Regions from separate parts of the Nocardia sp. NPDC051052 genome, predicted to be linked through region 3. Evidence: riboswitches for the same ligand, from Rfam matches in the RefSeq annotation. Region 3 holds a riboswitch; each other region holds the start of a gene.
What was found. Region 3 has a riboswitch for S-adenosylmethionine ahead of ACIBCN_RS12465 (aminotransferase class V-fold PLP-dependent enzyme). Riboswitches for the same ligand answer to the same signal wherever they lie in the genome.

Region 1 (5,281 bases), on a different contig from region 3:
GGCGGCCAGCGGATCGTCCTGGGCGACCTGGTGTACGCGCAGGTCGGGTGTCGAAAGTTGTTGGGGCACCGGGTCACCGCTGCTTAGGTAGGCCGGGCGGATTGATCCGCGACGCGGTGACCTGCTCGGTCTTCAGGCCCCACCGATCGATCACCTGCTGATAGGTGCCGTGCTCGATGGCGTAGTTCAGCGCATGCTGGATCGCGGTGACCAGCCCGCTGTTCTTCTTGGTGAGTACCGCGATCTCGCCCTGCAGCGCGTCGCCCGCGCCGGAGAAGGTGCCGAGGATCTTGGTCTGGTTCGCGGTGGCGGAGTGGTAGATCGCGGTCGGGTTCGGGCCGATGTAGCCGTCCAGCCGCTGTGAGGCGAGCGCCAGATAGTAGTCGCTGGTCTGCTGGAAGTAGGCGATGTCGATGGGCGCCAAGCCGTCCGCGCGGTTCTGCTCGTTCCACTTCACCAGCAGCTGCTCCTGGTTGGTGCCGCTGCTGACGCCGATCCGCTTGCCCGCCAGGCTCTTGCGGTCCTTGAAGTCGAGGGTGCTCTGCTTGGGCACCTCCAGCGCGACGGTGTCGTTGCGGTAGGTGGCGAAGTCGTACTTTTCCTTGCGCTCCTCGGTGACCGTCACGTTGGAGACGAAGGCGTCGACCTCGCCGGAATCGATGCGCACGAAGTTCTGCGCCCAATCCGCCACCTGCGCATCGAGTTTCAGGCCGAGGATGTCGGCGACCAAGGAGGCGAAATCGATCTCGGAGCCGACCACGGTCTTGTCGTCGTCGGCGTAGAAGCGCAGCGGCGGCGCCGTGCCGGACGCACCGGTCACCACCAACGTGCCGCGATCGCGAATGGCCTGCGGCACCTCGGCGGCGATGCTGTCCACCTTGGCGGCGCGGACGCGGGCGGTCTGGGCGGCGGAGAGGTCGAAGGTGATCGCACCGGCGGGCTTGACCGCGGACTCCGCTTCGGGATCGGTGCAGCCGGTGGCCAGCAGTACGATCGCGGTGGCGGCGGCGGTGGCCAGGGCGGAGAGCTTCATCGGATACCTGTTCATCAGCGGACTCTGGAAAGGAACGCGCGGGTGCGCGGGTGGCGCGGATTATCGAAAACCGCCTGGGGCGTGCCCTGCTCTACGATCGCGCCCGCGTCGAGAAACACCACGGTGTCCGCGATCTCGCGGGCGAAGCCGATCTCGTGGGTGACGATCACCAGCGCGGTGCCGCCGTGCGCGAGGTCACGGATCACGTCGAGCACCTCGCCGACCAGCTCGGGATCCAGTGCGGAGGTCGGCTCGTCGAACAGGATCACCCTGGGACGCAAGGCAAGTGCCCGCGCGATCGCCACCCGCTGCTGCTGCCCGCCGGACAGCCTGCGCGGGTACGCGTCGGCCAGTGCGCCGATGCCGACCCGGTCCAGCAGCACCCGCGCCTCGGCCTCGACCTCCTTGCGGTCCCGGCGCTGCGCGGAAAGCGGTGCGAGCGTGACATTGTCGAGCACGGTGAGATGCGGGAACAGGTTGAACTGCTGGAAGACGAACCCGATGCGGGAGCGCTGCTTGCGCACCTCGCGGTCGGGCAGCGCGTGCAAAGTATTGCGGCGCAGGCGATAGCCGATCAGCTCCCCGTCGATGTGCACGGTGCCCGCGTCCAGCGACTCCAGGTGGTTGACCACCCGCAGCAGCGTGGACTTGCCGGAACCGGACGGGCCGATCACCGTGACCACCTCGCCGGAGCGCACGGTCAGGTCGACGCCGCGCAGCACCTCGTGCGCGCCATAGGCTTTGCGGACGCCGCGGACCTCGACGGCGAGTGCGGCGGTCATCGGGTCGCTCCTCGTGGTGCGGTGGAACCGGATTCGGCGATCTCGCGCAGCTTCTGCCAGACCCGCTGTGTCGGTGACGGCGGCGGTGTGCGCTGAGTGCCCTTGGCGTAGTGGCGCTCGATGTAGTACTGCGCCACCGAGAGAACGGTGGTGAGCACGATGTACCAGGCGGTGGCGACCAGCAGCAGCGGTACCACCCGCCCGTTACGGCCGTAGATCACCTGGACCTGGTAGAACAGCTCCGCGATCGCCATCACGGACACGATCGAAGTGCCCTTGAACAGGCTGATCACCTCGTTGGTCGCGTTGGGCAGGATCGAGCGCATGGCCTGCGGGACCACGATGGAGCGAAACTGCCGCACCTTCGGAATGCCCAGCGCGGCAGCGGCTTCGAGTTGCCCGGCGTCCACGGAGATGATGCCCGCACGAATGATTTCGGCCGAATACGCCGCTTGGTGCAGCGCGAGCCCGATCACCGCCGCGGTGAATCCGCTGATCACGCCGTTCACCTCGAAGGTGAAAAACGAAGGGCCGAACGGGATTCCGACCGACAGTGTGTGGTACAGGTAGGCGATGTTGAACCAGAACAACAGCTGCACGATGAGCGGAATCGACCGGAACGCCCAGATGTAGCACCACGAGATCACCCGCAGCACCGGATTGCTGGACAACCGCGCGATAGCCAGCGCGGTGCCGAGCAGGAAGCCGAGGGCGGTGCCCCACGCGGTGAGTTCCAGTGTCACCTTCAGCGAGGCCAGCACCGACTTGGCGGTGATGTACTTCGCGAAAGTCGGCCAATCCCAACCCGGGTTGGTGACCAGACCGTGCATGAACTGCGCGAGCAGGACGAGCGCGACGGCACTGATCACCCAACGCCACGGGTGCCACGTCTTGGCGACGGTCGGCGCGGAATCGCCCGGTGCGGTGGGGGATTCGTCCGGCGCGAGCGCGGATTCGGTACGGACAGCAGTCCCGGCGCCGGGTGCGGGCGTGGCGGTGGCGATCGAATCGCCGTGCTCCGTCATGACTGCGGTGGCAGCTATGCCTATTGCTCGCTCGCTGCGCTCACTCATTGTCGAGGTCCTTCGGAAGAACGAACGAGACCGCGCCCCCATCGGGCGGCGATCACATCACCCGGCCAGCGACGGGTGCAACAGCCTGGCTGCGGGTCAGCCCCGACAGCTCGCGGACGTCACTGTGCACTGATCGATATGGCGACGGCGCCAACGGGTGCCTCGGACAGCGGCGATGATCACTTCGGTTCCTCCATCGGTCCCGGCGGAAGCACCCGCACCCGGTGAACCGGGGGGTTGCTGCGACGTCGACGAGCCAGGTCTCTCGGTCGCTCTGGATGGTTGTCGTCCGATCCGGACACCGGATGATGTCAGGGTCGAGCCGAATTATCATGCCCAGCGGGGGGACCCTTGGGCAAGGGAAGTAATCATCGTGAGTGTAAGGGGCCGCCGTCGCGGCCGGGAGACACGCCGAGAGCTTGCCGCAAGCAATACCGCCTGTTCACAGCGTTTGCCGGAGTACCGTCAGCCTTCGATTCGCGTCGACGAGGAGAAGAGGTCTCCGTGGCCGTACCGCGCCGTCTGACCATGCTGTCCGCTGTCGTGACCTGCTCGGTCGCGCTGGCGCTCGCGGCCCCCACCGCGGGCGCGGCCCCGGCGCCGCCCACGACGGCCCCCGTGCCGCCCGGCACCAACCAGACCGGCACCGTCGCTCCCGGCGACCTGTTCGGCGTCTACAACACCGCGATCGACGGCCTGCGCGCCTTCGGCATGCAGCCGTTCCTCTATCCGACCGCGGCCGCGTACTGCCTCAACGGCAACTCCCTCGGTCTCGCCCCGGCCGTCGCCGGTGCGGTGCCGGGCCCATGGCCCAAGACCTCGGTCACCATCCCCGGACTCGACCTGTCCGCCGTCAAGGCCGGACAGACCATGTTCACCTTCGTCCCCTACGGCCTGAACCAGGACGGGCCGGACACCACCGGCATGCAGGTGGCTTGGCTGAACGTGACCAGCGGCCGCGGCGGCCTCGCCTCGATGGGTCCGCTGTCCACCATCCTGCGCGCGATGATCCCGCCCGAGGTCCCGGTCGCCCTGCGCCCGATCGCCGAACGCGCCATCCAGGACTTCTTCTTCGCCGCCCTCCCGATGGGTGGCGTCCGCGCCGTGCCTGTCGACACCGGCCAGGGCACGGTGCTCGCCGCGGTCTTCGGCACCGTCGAGAACGGCGGCAAGTCCTGCTTCTTCCTGCCGACGGTGGGGATCACCGAGGTTCCGTAAGTGGTGCCGCTTACGTTGCGAGCGGGTCATTTTCAGGTCCGCAGTCGTGGTGCCGCGAATGATCGGGCTACCCGCCGTCAGACCTGAGCGCGCGACCCTTCCAGCGCAGCGCGCCCCGTCCTCGGGCGCGGTGGGAGCGCGCCCAGAGCCGCAAGTAGGCCGCCACGGAGAACGGGTGGGCCAGGGCCGCAAGGACATCAGCGGGGGAGAGCGGGCCGCAGGTTTCGGTGGAGCGGGCCAGCAGCCTGCCGGTGACGGCCGCCGCGTAGCCGAGGACACCGGCGCGGCGGATCACCCCACGACCACTGATAGCCGCCAATGGCGGGACCCAATAAGCCAGGGCGGCAATCGTTCCCACGACCGCTCCGCCCGCGATGGTGCCGCCGTACGCGGACCACAGCCAGCGGGTGTAACCGGCCTCGAGTTCGGCAGTGCCCGCATACATCCGGGTGCTTGCCATGCGGCCCCCGGCAACGAGGGTGGTGGATTGTCCTGCGCGACGCAGTGTTCGGGCGATGTCGAGGTCTTCCGTGGCGCTGGCGGCCACCGCCGCGTGTCCGCCGATGGCACGGTAGGCGGCGGTGTCGAACACCAGAAATTGGCCGCAGGCAACGGAAGTCGACGGTCGCAGGCTCCGGTTGGCCGGTGCGATCGGCAGCGTGGCCGCCCACGACCAGCACAGCAACGGCTGCACCAAGCCCTCGACCACCGATTCGGCCCGCTGTATCGGCCATGGCGACACCAACGCAACGACGCGCTGCCTGCGTAATTCGGTGACGGCCGCGGCGATCGCTCCCGGCGCCAGCCGCACATCCGCGTCCACGAACACCAGCACGGGCGTGACCACCGATTCGGCCAGTCGCGCACACGCGGCGGCTTTGCCGGTCCATCCGGTGGGCGGCTCGGCGTCGTTGCGCAACACCGTGATTCGCGGATCCCCACCGACCGCGTCGACGGCCATCGCATAGGTCTCATCATCGGACGCGTCATCGATGATCACGACACGCATCCGCGCGACGCCACGCTGTGCCCGCAGATCCGCGATCAACCCGGGCAGCCGCGCGGCCTCGTCACGAGCCGGAACACACACGGTGACCGGCTCGATCACCTCGACGGCGGTATCCGCCAGCTGTCGCACCGTGATCCGGTTGTACAGCGCGATCCCAGCGCCCGCC
Region 2 (5,281 bases), on a different contig from region 3:
GACGTGGACCGGGCGCGCCCCGTCCTCGGCACCCTCGATCAGGTTCGCCGGCCGGTCCCTGATCATGAACGCGATCACCGGAACGGCGGCGAGGAAGAACCCGGCGCCGACGTAGAACGCCACGTCGTAGCTGTGGATCGAGGCGCGGGCGATCAGGTTGTCGATCGTGGCGTGACTCTCCGCGTAGGACTTGGCGGTCTGCACCGAGATGGTGGTCAGCAGCGCCGTGCCGACCGCGCCACCGACCTGCTGCGCCGCGTTCAGCAGCGCACTGGCCACGCCGGAATCCGCCTCCTCGACCTGATGCAGCGCGACGGTCTGCATGCCGACGAACAGCGGACCCATGCCGAGCGCGATCAGCACCTGCGCGGGCAACACGCTGGACGCGTAGCTGTCACCGAAACCGAGCTGCGCCAGCCACAGCAGGCCGAGCACCCCGAGCACCGCACCGGCCACCATCAGCGGACGCGGGCCGAGCTTCGGCAGCAGCGCACTGGTGACACCCGCGGAGATCGCGATGCCGGCCGGGAAGGGCAGGAACGCGAAACCGGCCTTCAGCGACGAGTAGCCCAGCGTGATCTGGAAGTAGTAGCTGAGGAACAGGAACATCGCGAACATGGCGATCGGCACAAGCAGCGCGGCGAGGAACGCGCCGCCACGGTTGATCTCGCCCGGAATGTGCAGCGGCAGTAGCGGATTGGCCGAGCGCCGTTCGATGACGACGAACGCGATCAGCAGCGCGGCACCGGCGATGAGCAGGCCGAGGGTGCTGCCGGACAGCCAGCCGTCCTCGGCGGCGCGGCTGAACCCGTAGACGATCGAGATCAGGCCGAGCGTCACGGTGACCGCGCCTGGCACGTCGTAGCCGCCGGTACGCGGCGTCGGCACGTCCTTGACCACCCACGCCAGCGCGCCGAGCAGGGCGAGCAACGCGATCGGGGTGTTCACCAGCAGGCACCAGCGCCACGAGGCGTACTCGGTGAGCGCGCCACCGGCGATCAGTCCGAGCGCGGCACCACCGGCCGAGATACCCGCGAACACGCCGAATGCGGTGGCCCGCTCGCGCGCCTCGGTGAAGGTCACCGACAACAGCGACAACGCCGCCGGTGCGAGCAACGCCGCGAACGCGCCCTGCAGTGCGCGCCCGGCGAACATCTCCGCGCCGTTCTGCGCGAGACCGGCAAGTGCCGACGCGGCGGCGAAACCGACCAGGCCGATGATGAACATCCGGCGTCGGCCCAGGTAGTCGGCCAGCCGACCGCCGAGCAGCAGCAGGCCGCCGAAGATCAGCGTGTAAGCGGTCAGCATCCACTGCTTGTTGCCGTCGCTGATGCCGAGATCCTGCTGGGCGAACGGCAGCGAGATGGTCACGATGGTGGCGTCCAGCACCACCATGAGCTGGGCCAATGCGATAACGCCGAGGGCGAACCAGCGCGCCGAACCGCCTCGTTTTTCAGATATTTCTACCGCTTGCGCAGTGTCGGTCACGGTCATCTCCTCATCGTTCGAACTCGGTGGCTATCCTGTCAGCAGGCGCCAATTGGCGTCAAGCGAAAAATGTCGTGATGCGACATTTGGCGGTTAATGACACGAAAACACTGGGTTTCGATAAGGTGGGAGCATGCTCGAGTCACCGACGCCGACGGGCGCGAGTGCCGCAGCGCAGACCACTGCGAGCGCCGCGACGAACGCCAACCCCGGCCTGCGCGAACGCAAGAAGCAGCAGACCAGGTTGCGGATCATCGAGATCGGCCTGAACTTGTGCGAAGCACAGGGTTTCGACGCGACCACGGTCGAGCAGATCGCCAATGCGGCCGACGTATCGCCGCGCACGATCAACCGGTACTTCGACAGCAAAGAGGACATCGTCCTCGGTCCGATCCAGGACTTCGGCCAGGCCGTGGCGGCGGCGCTGCGCCAGCTCCCGGTCACCGACAACGAACTGGAATCGCTGCGCACGGCGTTTCTGCAGGTGGTCGACCGAGCCGTCAGCGAACCCGGCGGCGGGCCGGTCTCCTTCCGGCAATTCCAGCAGATGCAGCGGATCGTGCGCAGCAGTCCCTCGGTCAGCGCGCGCAGCATCGAACACGCCGATAACAAGAACATCGCCATCGCCGAGGTGGTCGCCGAGCGGCTCGACAGCACGCCCTGCGCGCTCCCGGTGCGGCTGATTCTCGGCACCTGGCAGCTCATCGGTCACCTGGCCATGGAATGCGGCGAGAGCATGTTCGACTACGACGATCTGCACGAGGCCGCCGCGGCAGGCCGGAACTCCTTCACCGCGGCGTTCAAAGAGTTCTTCCGCGTCTGCGGCGGCGCGCGGACCAGCGCGTCCGGCTGAGTTCGACGACAGAATTCGGCCGCCGCTCGACGGCCGGTTATGATGCCCTCAGGTCATGAGTGCCAGCGCGAAGCCCCGGCTTGCTGGACGGCAACCCTCCAGCAGCGGTGGGGTGCTCCGGGTGATGACCGGGCTCTCGAAGGTCGAGAGCAAGCGCGCTTTCAGGAGGTTCCCGAAATGTGTTGTTGTCCTTCGCCTAAATCCCGATAACCCCCTGTAGTTCTGGCGAACAACCTTTTCCTTGGAGCAACGCTCATGAGTAATTCCACCCTGCCCGCGGCCGATATCGATCCCACCGCGCAGTGGTCCTTCGAGACCAAGCAGGTGCACGCGGGCCAGGCACCGGAAGCCACCACCGGCGCCCGGGCCCTGCCCATCTACCAGACCACCTCGTACGCCTTCCGCGATACCGATCACGCCGCGGCGCTGTTCGGCCTCGCCGAGCCGGGCAACATCTACACCCGGATCATGAACCCCACCCAGGACGTGGTCGAGCAGCGCGTCGCCGCGCTCGAAGGTGGTGTCGCCGCACTGCTGCTGGCCTCCGGACAGGCCGCGGAGACGTTCGCGATCTTGAACCTGGCGGCCTCGGGCGATCACATCGTGTCCAGCCCGCACCTCTACGGCGGCACCTACAACCTCTTCCACTACTCGCTGCCCAAGCTCGGCATCGAGGTGTCCTTCGTCGACGACCCCGACGACCTGGACCAGTGGCGGGCCGCGATCCGGCCGAACACCAAGGCGTTCTACGGCGAGACCATCGCCAACCCCAGCAGCGCTGTCTTCGACATCCCCGGTATCTCCGCCGTCGCGCACGAGGCCGGGCTGCCGCTGATCGTGGACAACACCGTTGCCACGCCGTACCTGATCCAGCCGCTGGCGCACGGCGCCGACATCGTCGTGCACTCGGCGACCAAGTACCTCGGCGGGCACGGTTCGGCGGTGGCGGGTGTGCTCGTCGACGGCGGCACCTTCGACTGGACGGTGACCGACGCGCAGGGACAGCCGCGCTTCCCCGGCTTCACCACCCCGGACCCGAGCTATCACGGCGCGGTGTTCGCCGACCTCGGCGCGCCCGCCTTCGCGCTCAAGGCGCGCGTGCAGTTGCTGCGCGACCTCGGCTCGGCGATCTCGCCGTTCAACGCGTTCCTGATCAGCCAGGGCATCGAGACGCTGAGCCTGCGGGTCGAGCGGCATGTCGCCAACGCCAAGGCGGTCGCCGAATTCCTGACCAACCAGCCCGACGTCACGAAGGTGATCTACGCGGGTCTGCCGACTTCGCCCTGGTACGAGCGGGCCAAGCAGCTGGCACCGAAGGGTCCCGGCGCGATCGTCGCCTTCGAACTGCGCGGCGGTGTCGATGCGGGCAAGAAGTTCGTCGACGGATTAGTCCTGCACAGCCATGTGGCTAACATCGGAGATGTGCGCTCCCTCGTGATTCATCCCGCGTCGACCACACATTCGCAGCTGACGCCCGACGAGCAACTGCTCGCCGGTGTCACGCCGGGTCTGGTCCGTTTGGCGGTGGGGATCGAGGGCATCGAGGACATTCTGAGCGACCTGCGTGCCGGTTTCGCGGCGGCGGCGACGTGACGGTGAGTACCGAACCGAGTTTCGCCCGTTCGTCCGGGGTGGCCCTGCCACCCCCGGACGGGCGGCTCGGCATCATCGCCATCGGAGACGTGAAGCTGGAAAGCGGCGCGGTCATCCCGCAGGTGCACCTCGCGGTGCAGCGGTGGGGCGAGCTCTCCCCCGCGCTGGACAACGTGGTGCTGGTCGAGCACGCGCTGACCGGCGACTCGCACGTGGTCGGCCACCCGGACGACATTCATCAGCTGCCCGGCTGGTGGGACGGGATGGTCGGGCCGGGCTGTCCGCTCGACACCGACAAGTGGTGTGTGATCGCGACGAACGTGCTCGGCGGCTGCCAGGGCAGCACCGGCCCTTCGACGCTGGCGCCCGACGGAAAGCCTTGGGGCGCACGGTTTCCGGATATCTCCATCCGCGACCAGGTGTCCGCCGAGGCGGCGCTGATGGACCGGCTCGGCATCGAGCGGCTTGCCGCGGTGGTCGGCGGGTCGATGGGCGGCATGCGGGTGCTGGAGTGGATGGTCGGCGCGCCGGACCGGGTCGGCTCCGCGCTGGTGCTGGCCGTCGGCGCCCGCGCCACCGCCGACCAGATCGGCACGCAGACCACCCAGATCGCGGCGATCAAGGCCGATCCGGACTGGCAGGGCGGCGATTATCACGACACCGATCGCGCCCCGATGGCCGGCATGGGCATCGCCCGGCGGATCGCGCACCTGACCTATCGCACCGAGGACGAGCTGGATCACCGGTTCGAGAACAGCGCGCAGGGCGCCGAGGATCCGTGGCGCGGCGGCCGGTACGCGGTGCAGAGCTACCTCGACCACCAGGCCGACAAACTCTGCGGGCGTTTCGATCCCGGCACCTACGTGCTGCTGACCGAGGCGATGAACCGGCACGACGTCGGGCGCGGACGCGGCGGCGTCCGAGCGGCGCTGGCCGCGACGCCGGTGCCGTGCGTGGTCGGTGGCGTCGACTCCGATCGGCTGTATCCGCTGCGCACGCAGCAGGAACTCGCCGAGGGATTGCCGGGCTGCGACGGACTCGAGGTCGTGCACTCGCGCGACGGACACGACGGGTTCCTCACCGAGGCCGCGGCGGTGTCCAAGTTGCTGACCGAGACGATGCGGTTGGCGCAGCAGAGCCGTCAGCCTGCCAACTGAATCCACTTCGAGCGCAGCGGTTTCCGCCGCGCGCGCGATCAATCGGCGGCGGGGGCGCCGACCAGCAGGCCGACGATGGCGTGGACGAATCCCTGGAGGCGTTCGCGCGGGTATTCGTCGGGCTCGCTGACCGCCAGCCTGCCGAGCATCTCGGCGACCTGTAGCAGCGAGTTGGTGAGCAGACCGGAAT
Region 3 (5,281 bases):
CCTCGTCAGGAAGCGGATTATGGAGACGGTCAGCAAACCTCAATCTTCGAGTCGGAGGCGATCATGCTGATGCATCGAGGAATCGGTCTCGAGCGATTCAACGAAATCTCCCGCGCCCGTGCGATACACGCGCTCTTCTCTTGCTGCGGCAATGTCACCTGGGCTGCCGAGCTCGCGGACGCCAGACCTTATCCGGATCGGGACGCGCTGCTGGCAGAGGCCGATATCGGGTTGCTCGCGTTGTCCGAGGGTGATCTCGATCGGGCATTCGAAGCAGTTGCGCACGAACAGGTCTCGGATGGCAGCAGGACCGAGTTGGCGCGGATCACCCGGGCGCGTATTGCGCTGCTGCTCGGGCCGAGCGAGGGCTATCCGGAATACTGACGCATTCGTCGAGTAGCCCGGCGCACCATCCGCAATCGCTCTACTCTGGTGGCATGCGCAGGTCGACATTGCCACCGATCGCCTGCCGAGTCGCGGACACCCTCATCGCCCGAGGCCATCACGGTGTCATCGTGACCCAGCCGGCACCAACCCCCACCGTCGAAGATGCCGCGCGAACTCTCGGCGTCGAGGTGGGTGCCATCACCTCCGCCCTGGTCTTCCTGCTGGACGAGGATCCGGTGCTGCTCCTGGTCTCCGGCGCGCATGAGGTAGACCTCGAATCCACCGGAAAGCGCCTGGAGGGCACCCTCACCCCGGCCCCCGCCGAAATGGTCCGCGAGGTCACCGGCCAGCCGATCGGCGGCATCGCCCCCGTCGGCCACCCCACCAACCTCCCCACCTGGGTAGACACCGCCCTGTCGAACCACCGCGAGGTCTGGGCCGCAGGCGGCCACCCGAACACAGTGTTCCGTACCTCTTTCCACGAACTGGTCCGAATAACCGCAGGCCTCCCCCTAGACGTCGACTGACTCACACATCAGCCCAGCCGGCCTTTTTCTTTAACCCACCGCCACCACTGATCTCGCAAGCACATGGGTAACTCACCGGGCACCGGCTACCCCACCCCGTCCATACTGCCGGTCGCCAACGCCACCCTCACCCCACCTAAGTCTGGCCTAAATACGCGGAGAGGCGGGACGGCGTAGTTTTGGGCGGGTGACCGAAGCAGAACGGCCCGCCACGGATTTCCAGGTCCCTGATGATCTGAGCGGAATCACCGCCGAGCAATTCCGCGCCTCGATGCGCCACTATCCGGCGGGCGTCACCGTTGTCACGCTGAACTCTCCGAACGGCCCGATCGGCTTCACCGCGACGTCTTTCGCGTCGCTGTCGCTGGCGCCCCCGCTGGTGTCCTTCAACATCGCGCACACCTCTTCCAGCCTGACCGCTCTGCTCGATGCCGACTCCGTCGTCATCCATTTCCTCGGCGAACACCAGCACGACCTGGCTCAGCGTTTCGCCCGCACAGCTGCGGACCGTTTCACCGACCGCTCGCTGTGGACCACCCTCGACACCGGCGAACCGGTCCTGCACGGCACCCCCATCTGGCTGCGCGCCACCATCCACCAACTGATCCCGCTCGGCGACCACACCCTCGTCGTCGGCCTGGTGACCCGAGTCCACGACAACACCAACGAAACTCCCGCCGCCGCTCCCCTGCTCTACTACAACGGCCGCTACCACCGCCCGACCAAACTCGGCGACTGAGCGCGGTCGTCCAGGTCGGACGACCGCTATTGCCGGACTAGCCGACGAGGCAGGGCGCCGCGCCGATCGAGGCTTCGGAGGTGAACGGGCGGGTTTCGGGGGTGGGGTTCCAAAGTCCTTGCGTGGTGGCGTAGTTCCAGGCCGGGCCGGTGCGCACGAGGGTGGCGACGGCTTCGATGAGCCGGTCTACGTCGGCGAGGGTGGTGCCGAGGCCGATGCTGGCGCGGAGGGCACCGTCGAGGTCGAGGCGGGCGAGCAGCGGGTGCGCGCAGAAGCGGCCGTCGCGGACGCCGATGCCGTGTTCGGCGGAGAGGTAGGCGGCGACGTGGCCGGGGACGAAGCCGTCCAGGGTGAAGGCGACGATGCCGACCGTGTCGGGGGCGTCGTTCCAGATGCGCAGCAGGTTGACGCCGGGGATGGCGGCGAGGCCGTCGCGCAGTCGGTCGGCCAGGCGGTGTTCGTGCGCGGCGAGGGTGTCGGCGTCGATTCGACTGAGCGCGTCGCAGGCGGCGGCGAGTGCGGCGGCGCCGAGCACGTTGGGTGAACCGCCCTCGTGCCGCTGCGGCGCGGGCGCCCATTCGGCGCCGGTGGTGGTGACCTCACGGACCGCGCCGCCACCGGCCAGGTAGGGCTGCGCGGTGTCGAGCCAGTCGCGGCGGCCGACCAGCACGCCCGCGCCGAACGGCGCGTACAGCTTGTGCCCGGAAAACGCGAGGTAGTCGATGCCGGTGTCGCGCAGGCTGATTCGCCGGTGCGGCGCGAGCTGAGCGGCGTCGACGAGGATGCGGGCGCCGCACTGGTGGGCGATGGTGGCCAGGCGCTCCAGCGGCAGCACCTCGCCGGTGACGTTGGACGCGCCGGTGACCGCGAGCAGCGCGGCGGGCTTGCTACACAGCTCGGCGACCAACCGCCCGACGGTCTCCTCGACGGTGGCCGCGGCTTGCACGACGCGGCGGCCGTGCCTGGTCCACGGCAGGAAGTTGGCGTGATGCTCGATGTCGAGCACCACGGTGTCGCCGGGCACGCAGGACGCGAGCAGATTCAGCGAGTCGGTGGTGTTGCGGGTGAACACCACCACCTGGTCGTCGGTCGCGTCGAGGAAGCGGGTCACCGAACCGCGGGCCGCCTCGTAGCACTCGGTGGAGATCCGCGAGGCGTAGCCCGCGCCGCGATGCACGCTCGCGTAGAACGGCAGCAGTTGCTGTACCCGGTCGGTGACCTGGGCCAATGCGGGTGCGCTCGCGGCGTAGTCGAAGTTGGCGTAGGTGGTCGTCCCGCCCTGGACGAGGGGCACCTGGAGGTCGTCGCCGGATACCCGGGCGAGGGGGGCAGAGCTTACCCACCCCGCCGACTCCGCCGTCTGCCGTCCCCTGGCGTCCTGAGTTACCACAGCAGTCATCACGAAAATCCCGTCGGCTCTGGGACCCGCAATCAGACGATTCGTCGAGTCCGCGCTTGCCGCACCCGGTCGGGTGTCAGCCCGGTCGTCACCCGGAGCACCCCACCGCGGAGGAGGGTTGCCGACCAGCAAGCCGGGGCTGAACGCTGGTACTCATGACCTATCCCGAGATTGGCAGATGTCCCCCGGCGCTGTCAACCACGGCGCCGCCGCGTGTGTCGGCGGGCAATAAAGCGTTGCCAATTCGGCCGTTCTGAGTTCACATCGTGAGGTGTCACTTTCGCTGCTGATCAGCTTCATCGGCCTATGCGTCCTGCTGGCGCTCACGCCGGGGCCGGATTCGTTCCTGGTGCTGCGGTTCTCGCTGGTCGACGCGCGACCGGGCGTCGCGGCCGCGATCGGGTCGTCGCTGGGCGGGCTGCTGTGGGCGGTGGTGGTCGCCGCCGGCGTCGCCACGCTGCTCGAGCAGTCGGCGACGGCGTACCGCGCGCTCAAGCTGATCGGTGGAATCTACTTGGTGTACTTGGGTATTCGCGCGTTGCTCGAGCAACGGCGGCAGCGCAGGGCCGGCCAGGAATCCGACGGCGCCGCCGGCATCGCGAAGGCGGGCGGCGGCACCCGCGCATCGGTTCGCTCGGCGTTCACCGCGGGCGTTGTCTCGTGCATGTTCAACCCGAAAGTCGGCCTGTTCTATCTCGCCGTGCTGCCCCAATTCCTGACCGAGGTCACCTTCGCCAACACCCTCGCGCTCGGTGCCGTCGAATCGTCGATTGCGGCGGTCGCGATGGTGCTCCTGGCGCTGGCCGCCGCTCGCGCGGTCGCGCTGCTGCGCCGCCCGAGGATCCGGGATCGGCTCGAACTTGCCAGCGCCGCCATCCTGACCGCCCTCGGCGTCGGCACCGCCGCCTCCGCGGCGTGACCCGAAACGCCCTGAGCTGCAGGATCACCAGGCCGATGAGGGGAATCACACCGGGTTGAGCAGGTCGGTTCAGCGACCGCCCAGCGAACCCACCGGGTAACCCGCCCACCAGGCCTTGCTTCGGCGCGCCCGGCAGAAATCGCCACGACCTGCAACAACCCCGCCCGCGTTCTCCCGAGCGGCATCCGCGGCGGTGAGCAACAAACGTCGACAACCCCGAGTACCGTGGACAACTGGTCACCAGGGCGTTTGCCAACTGGTAACCCAGCTATGACACAAACAACACCAGGGAAGTGCGAGGCAGGTCGAATGGGAGGTGGGCAGGGCGTCATGCTCCAACCACAGGTTGATGTGACGGTTGACCCACTACTCCGGACCGCGCACACGCCGCAGGCCCGGACCCTCGTCGACATCCTGACCGCGACCGCGCTGACCCATCCGGACGCACCCGCCATCGATGACGGCCAGGTGGTGCTCAGCTACCTCGAACTCGTCGTCGAGATCGAGAAGACCATGGCCAGGCTCGCCACGGCGGGCGTGCGGCCGGGCGACCGGGTCGGCGTTCGGATGCCGTCGGGCTCCAGGGAGCTCTACCTGACCATCCTCGCCGTCCTGTACGCGGGCGCCGCGTATGTGCCGGTCGACGCCGACGACCCGGACGAGCGAGCCCAGCTGGTCTTCGGCGAGGCTCAGGTCACCGCGATCGTCACCGCGGCGGGCATCGCGACGACGCCGGCGGGAATCCGTGCCGCAGCGGACAATCCGGCCGACGCGAGCACCAGCACGCTGCCGACCCCCACCGACGACGCCTGGATCATCTTCACCTCCGGCTCCACCGGAACGCCGAAAGGTGTTGCGGTGACTCATCGCAACGCCGCCGCGTTCGTGGACGCCGAGGCCCGCCTGTTCCTGCCGGATGCCCCGATCGGTCCCGGTGACCGGGTGCTCGCCGGACTCTCCGTCGCCTTCGACGCCTCCTGCGAGGAAATGTGGCTGGCCTGGCGCAACGGCGCCTGCCTCGTCCCCGCCCCGCGCGACCTGGTCCGCACCGGCGCCGATCTCGGCCCATGGCTGGTGCGGCGCGAAATCAGCATCGTGTCAACGGTACCGACGCTGGCCGCCACCTGGCCCGCCGAGGCGCTGGACGCCGTCCGGCTGTTGATCTTCGGTGGTGAAGCGGTGCCGCCCGAGCTCGCCGAACGTCTTGCGGGGAACACCGCCGCGCGAGCGACGGGCCCGGAGGAGGCAGCGGAGCATAACCACGGAGGGCACCGCGAACGCGGCGAATCCAACACCGATACGGATCGTGA
Region 4 (5,281 bases), on a different contig from region 3:
GACCAACGCCGCTTCCTCGACCTCTTCCAACGCGACCTGGCCCCCCGCCTCCGCGCCCTGGCCTGACCCACAGACCACCCGCACGTCGCACAGGGACTGAACGCCCGCTGCGACGTGCGGGCGTCGATCTGTGTGGACGATCCGCTAGCTGAGGGCGCGGTCGAGGTCGGCGAGGAGGTCTTCTAGGTCTTCCAGGCCGGTGGAGATGCGCAGGACGCCGTCGGAGAGGCCGATGGTGGCTCGGCCTTCGGGGCCCATGGCGCGGTGGGTTGTGGTGGCGGGGTGGGTGATCAGGGATTTGGCATCGCCGAGGTTGTTGGAGATGTCGATGATGCGTAGGCGGTTGAGGACTTCGAAGGCGCGCTTCTTCGCCTCCTGCGGGGGGGCATTCAGTTCGAAGGTGACCACGGTGCCGCCGGCGCTCATCTGGCTGGTGGCCAGGTCGTGCTGCGGATGTGATTCCAGGAACGGGTATTTCACCCAGCTGACCGACTTGTTGGACTCCAGGAAGCGGGCGATGCGCAACGCGGATTCGGTCGAATGGCGCACGCGCAGCGGCATTGTCTCCAAACCCTTGAGCAGCGTCCACGCGTTGAACGGGCTCAGGGCCGGACCGGTATGGCGCATCAGGGTTTTCACCGGGCCGTCGATGTAGTCCTTCGCGCCGAGGATGGCGCCGCCGAGCACCCGGCCCTGGCCGTCGATGTGTTTGGTGCCGGAATAGACGACCACGTCGGCGCCCAGTTCGAAGCCGCGCTGCAGCAGCGGGGTGGCAAAGACGTTGTCCAGCACCACCTTCGCGCCCGCGGCGTGCGCGAGTTCGGTGACCCGGCGCACGTCGACGAGGGTCTGCATGGGATTGGCCGGGGTCTCGAAGAACACCGCCTGGGTGGGCACGGACAACGCCTGCTCCCACTGCTCCAGATCTTCGCCGTCGACGAAGACGGTCTCGACGCCCCAGCGCGGCAGGATCTCGTTGCACACCACGAAGCAGGACCCGAACAGGCTGCGCGCGGCGACAATTCGGTCGCCGGCACCGAGCAGCGCGCCCAAAGCGGTGAATACCGCGGACATTCCGCTCGCGGTCGCGAAGCATGCCTCGGCGCCGTCGAGCAGCCGCATCCGCTCCTCGAACATGGCCACCGTCGGGTTGCCGTAGCGGGAGTAGACGAAATGCTCCACATCGCCGGTGAACGCGGCCTCGGCGGCCTCCGCGCTCTCGTAGACGAAGCCCGAGGTCAGGTAGAGCGCCTCGGAGGTTTCCTCGAAACCGGAGCGGCGCAACCCCCCGCGCACCCCGAGGGTCGCGGGGCCGACGCCCTCGGGCAGCGGCTTGTCGAACGCACCACCGGTAATCACGACTGCCTCCCTACGCCGCACGACCGCACCTCGGTACCCACCAACGCCGTCGCGGACCTACAGCACGTGCTCATGACTGCCGCCAGGGCAAGCCGAGGGCACGCCAGCCGGTTCCGCCGCGATGTCCGTCGGCGTCGACCGGGCCTTCGAAACCCTCGAGCACGTTGTACGAGGTGCCGAATCCGGCCTGCGTCGAGGCGATCGCCGCGCCGATGGAGCGCTGTCCCGAGCGGCAGAGGAAGATCACCGGGGCTTCGGGATTGTGGCCGTCGAGCGCCGTGACCAGCTGCTCGGTGAACTCGCCGTTGCGCGTGCCGGTCGAGTCGACCCACTCGATCAGCACCGTCGGGCGCTCGATCGAACTGGTGTCCGGCACGCCGACGAACTTCCATTCGGCCTCGGTACGCACGTCGACCAAGACAGCTTCGGGGTTGTCTCGCAACAGATCCCAAGCCTGCTGCGGGGTGATGTCACCGGCATAACTCATCTGGACCCTCCTAGAATCCGCACTTGCCACGCTCGGGTTTGACGCGCGGCCAGGTCGTCACCCGGAGCACCCCACCGCGGAGGAGGGTTGCCGACCAGTATTGCCGGGGCTTGACACTGGTTCTCATGACCTTCTGCTGAGATTGCCTGGACTGGGGTCACCCTGTCAAATGGCTGCTCACGGTATGAGAATGCTCAATTACAGACCAGCCATTTGTCGCCGGATCTGGTCAGATTCCAGGTGGAAGTCTGCTCATCGCCGTCGACCTTGGTGGTGACCGTCGCCTTCGCCCGGTCGCCGTCGACCTTCGGATCATCGAGTTTCGTGATTTCTACAGTCTTTCCGCCGCCGGACCGCCCGGCAAGTGGGGACCGCTTCGGATCGAAGCCCTGGCAGCCCGCGCCTGGTGGGGGCACCAGGTCGGTGTTGTTGGACCCCTCGACGAAGTCGCGCACCGCGGCGGCGATCCGGTCCGATTCTGTGACATTTTTCTCAGCGGGCGACAGCACCCCGCCGAGCACGATCGCGCCGAGCACGAGCACCGCGATGACGGCCGCGGCGACGAACGGTGCCACGGAACGCTTGTCGGTCTGATCGACCTTGATGACTTCGTCCTCGGCAGGTGACTGCTGATCGCTCATACGACGATGATCCCTGGTCGGCGGCGATATCCGGCGCGCGCCCCCGCACTGCCCCGGCGCAGGCGACGAAGGTTGTTGTGCCGCGCGGGGAATCAACGGTGCGCGAGCGGGTAACCCCGTAGCGCACGTCGGCGGCATCCGTTCAGTTCACGCACCGCCGAGGGCGGCCGCACGCACCACCGATAGAATCGCGAGACTGCGGCCTGCTGTCATAGCCGCGGCTGGGGTGGCCACGAGCCGACAACTCCAGCGTCCGCGCCGCCAGGTGCAACCAGCCAGCGCGTAACTTAGCCTAGGCTAAGGAAGACGCCGTTAATTTGTTCTCGACCATAAGGGTGCGCGTAAAAGATGACCGAACAGAGTGCAGAGTCGATCAGCGGTGTTCGCGAGCCCTCCGTGGTTACGCAGGCTGCCTCCTCCGGGCTTGACGCGGACACCGCCGGTAACCGCCCGCTGCGCATCGCCATCGTCGGCGCCGGACCGGCCGGGATCTATGCCGCCGACGCGCTGATGAAGTCCGATGCCGAGGTCAGCATCGACCTGTTCGAGCGCATGCCCGCGCCGTTCGGGCTGATCCGCTACGGCGTCGCGCCGGACCATCCGCGCATCAAGGGCATCATCACCGCCCTGCACAAGGTCCTCGACAAGCCGCAGGTGCGCCTGCTCGGCAACATCGACTACGGCACCGACATCACCCTCGATGACCTGCGCACCTTCTACGACGCGGTGATCTTCTCGACCGGCGCCAACGCCGACCGCGCGCTGGGCATCCCCGGCATCGGCCTGGACGGCTCCTACGGCGCGGCCGACTTCGTGTCCTGGTACGACGGTCACCCGGACGTGCCGCGCACCTGGCCGCTGGACGCGGAGAAGGTCGCCGTGCTCGGCGTCGGCAATGTCGCCCTCGACGTGGCCCGCGTGCTGGCCAAGACCGGCGACGAGCTGCTGCCGACCGAGATCCCGCCGAACGTCTACGCGGGCCTCAAGGCCAACAAGGCGCTCGAGGTGCACGTGTTCGGCCGCCGCGGCCCGGCGCAGGCCAAGTTCACCCCGCTGGAGCTGCGCGAGCTGGATCATTCGCCGACCATCGAGGTCATCGTCGATCCCGAGGACATCGACTACGACGAGGGCTCCGAGGCCGCGCGCCGCCACTCCAAGCAGGTCGACATGATCGCGAACACGCTCGAGCAGTGGGCGATTCGCGACGTCGGCAACCGCCCGCACAAGCTGTTCCTGCACTTCTTCGAGTCGCCCTCGGAGATCCTCGGCGAGGACGGCAAGGTCGTCGGCCTGCGCACCGAGCGCACCCAGCTCGACGGCACCGGCAACGTCAAGGGCACCGGCACCTTCAAGGAATGGGACGTGCAGGCGGTCTACCGCGCCGTCGGTTACCTGTCGCAGAACCTGACCAGCCTGCCGTTCGACGACCAGGCGGGCACCGTGCCCAACGAGGCGGGCCGCGTGATCGGCGACGAGAACGCCGACGGCGCCGACCGCTACGTGCCTGCCACCTACGTCACCGGTTGGATCAAGCGCGGCCCGGTCGGCCTGATCGGCCACACCAAGGGCGACGCGAACGAGACGGTGGCCTGCCTGCTCGACGACAGCGCGAACTTCACCCCGGCCGCGCAGCCGGAGCTGGACGCCGTCACCGCCTTCCTGGAGGGCAAGGGCATCCCGTTCACCACCTGGCAGGGCTGGTACCGCCTGGACGCGCACGAGCGCTCGCTCGGCGAGCCGGAGGGCCGCGAGCGCGTCAAGGTCGTCGAGCGCGAGGACATGCTGCGGGCCAGCGAGCCGCACAAGGTCTAGACCGACTCGCTGTTACCGCCACGACAGCGGAAAAACTCGTACTGAGGCATTCTGTACAGGTGTTCGATGCCCATTTCCACATCTTCGATCCGCGGTTCCCGCGGTTCGAGAACGAGGGCTACCTGCCCGGCTCCTTTACCATCGCCGATTATCGAAAGCGCATGTCGCGCTTCGATGTCGGCGGCGGAGCCGTGGTCAGCGGGTCCTTCCAAGGCACCGACCAGACGTATCTGAAGGCGGCCCTCGCCGAGCTCGGCGAAGGGTGGGTCGGCGTCACCAGGCTCGACCTGGACGCCACCGACGACGAGATCATCGAACTGGACCGGATCGGCGTCCGCGGCCTGCGATTCAATCTCAAGCGGGCCGCGGCCGACATCACCGGCATGACGCTGCAGGCCTTGCGCGCCCATGACCTGGTCGGCTGGCACGTCGAGGTGTACATCGACGGTCAGATGCTCGCCTCGCTACAGCCGGTCATCTCCAAACTTCCGGTTTTCGCCATCGATCACCTGGGCATGTCCGACGAGGGCCTGCCCTACCTGCTGGATCTGGTCGACCGCGGCGCGCGGGTGAAGGCGACGGGCTTCGGCCGGGTCGCGATGAGCGTCCCGGACACGCTGCGCCGCATCCACGCGGTCAATCCGGAAGCGCTGATGTTCGGCACCGACCTGCCCGGCACCCGCGCGGGCCGCCCCTTCCAGGACTCCGATGTCGATCTCATCTGCGATGTGGTCGGCACCGATATGTTCGCCGTTCTCGAAGACAACGCTCGCTCGTTCTATCGGCTCCCCGCTCGGGTCCGCCCCCTGCCGGACGACCCGACCCCCACGCTCCCGATGTACACCACCGAACAACCCACCATCCCCATCCGCCGCGCCGCGCGCCCCGAACTCGAAGTGGCAGACACCATCCCGCTACCCGTCATCGAGTAGCACCGGTCAGGTGACGATGGCGCCGATGACCCACACGCCGGTGGCGAGTA

Region 1: another riboswitch for S-adenosylmethionine. It lies ahead of ACIBCN_RS03165 (amino acid ABC transporter permease); the one in region 3 lies ahead of ACIBCN_RS12465 (aminotransferase class V-fold PLP-dependent enzyme).
Region 2: another riboswitch for S-adenosylmethionine. It lies ahead of ACIBCN_RS33820 (bifunctional o-acetylhomoserine/o-acetylserine sulfhydrylase); the one in region 3 lies ahead of ACIBCN_RS12465 (aminotransferase class V-fold PLP-dependent enzyme).
Region 4: another riboswitch for S-adenosylmethionine. It lies ahead of ACIBCN_RS32205 (rhodanese-like domain-containing protein); the one in region 3 lies ahead of ACIBCN_RS12465 (aminotransferase class V-fold PLP-dependent enzyme).

Annotation. Positions count from the first base shown of each region.
Region 1 covers NZ_JBITFL010000001.1:712,203-717,483, forward strand. Annotated here, with positions in the region: gene ACIBCN_RS03150 (GNAT family N-acetyltransferase) at 1-69, opposite strand, end outside; gene ACIBCN_RS03155 (ABC transporter substrate-binding protein) at 74-1,048, opposite strand; gene ACIBCN_RS03160 (amino acid ABC transporter ATP-binding protein) at 1,048-1,815, opposite strand; gene ACIBCN_RS03165 (amino acid ABC transporter permease) at 1,812-2,840, opposite strand; SAM riboswitch class I at 3,079-3,173, opposite strand; gene ACIBCN_RS03170 (hypothetical protein) at 3,393-4,106, shown strand; gene ACIBCN_RS03175 (glycosyltransferase) at 4,174-5,281, opposite strand, start outside.
Region 2 covers NZ_JBITFL010000012.1:25,987-31,267, reverse strand. Annotated here, with positions in the region: gene ACIBCN_RS33830 (MFS transporter) at 1-1,494, opposite strand, end outside; gene ACIBCN_RS33825 (TetR/AcrR family transcriptional regulator) at 1,622-2,341, shown strand; SAM riboswitch class IV at 2,393-2,503, shown strand; gene ACIBCN_RS33820 (bifunctional o-acetylhomoserine/o-acetylserine sulfhydrylase) at 2,597-3,934, shown strand; gene ACIBCN_RS33815 (homoserine O-acetyltransferase) at 3,931-5,091, shown strand; gene ACIBCN_RS33810 (TetR/AcrR family transcriptional regulator) at 5,130-5,281, opposite strand, start outside.
Region 3 covers NZ_JBITFL010000003.1:457,720-463,000, forward strand. Annotated here, with positions in the region: gene ACIBCN_RS12450 (2-oxo-4-hydroxy-4-carboxy-5-ureidoimidazoline decarboxylase) at 64-384, shown strand; gene ACIBCN_RS12455 (YbaK/EbsC family protein) at 438-914, shown strand; gene ACIBCN_RS12460 (flavin reductase family protein) at 1,102-1,653, shown strand; gene ACIBCN_RS12465 (aminotransferase class V-fold PLP-dependent enzyme) at 1,691-3,052, opposite strand; SAM riboswitch class IV at 3,100-3,213, opposite strand; gene ACIBCN_RS12470 (LysE family translocator) at 3,324-3,971, shown strand; gene ACIBCN_RS12475 (Pls/PosA family non-ribosomal peptide synthetase) at 4,302-5,281, shown strand, end outside.
Region 4 covers NZ_JBITFL010000010.1:330,469-335,749, forward strand. Annotated here, with positions in the region: gene fgd (glucose-6-phosphate dehydrogenase (coenzyme-F420)) at 1-66, shown strand, start outside; gene ACIBCN_RS32200 (O-succinylhomoserine sulfhydrylase) at 145-1,359, opposite strand; gene ACIBCN_RS32205 (rhodanese-like domain-containing protein) at 1,430-1,846, opposite strand; SAM riboswitch class IV at 1,861-1,977, opposite strand; gene ACIBCN_RS32210 (hypothetical protein) at 2,041-2,487, opposite strand; gene ACIBCN_RS32215 (FAD-dependent oxidoreductase) at 2,947-4,299, shown strand; gene ACIBCN_RS32220 (amidohydrolase family protein) at 4,359-5,231, shown strand; gene ACIBCN_RS32225 (DUF456 domain-containing protein) at 5,238-5,281, opposite strand, start outside.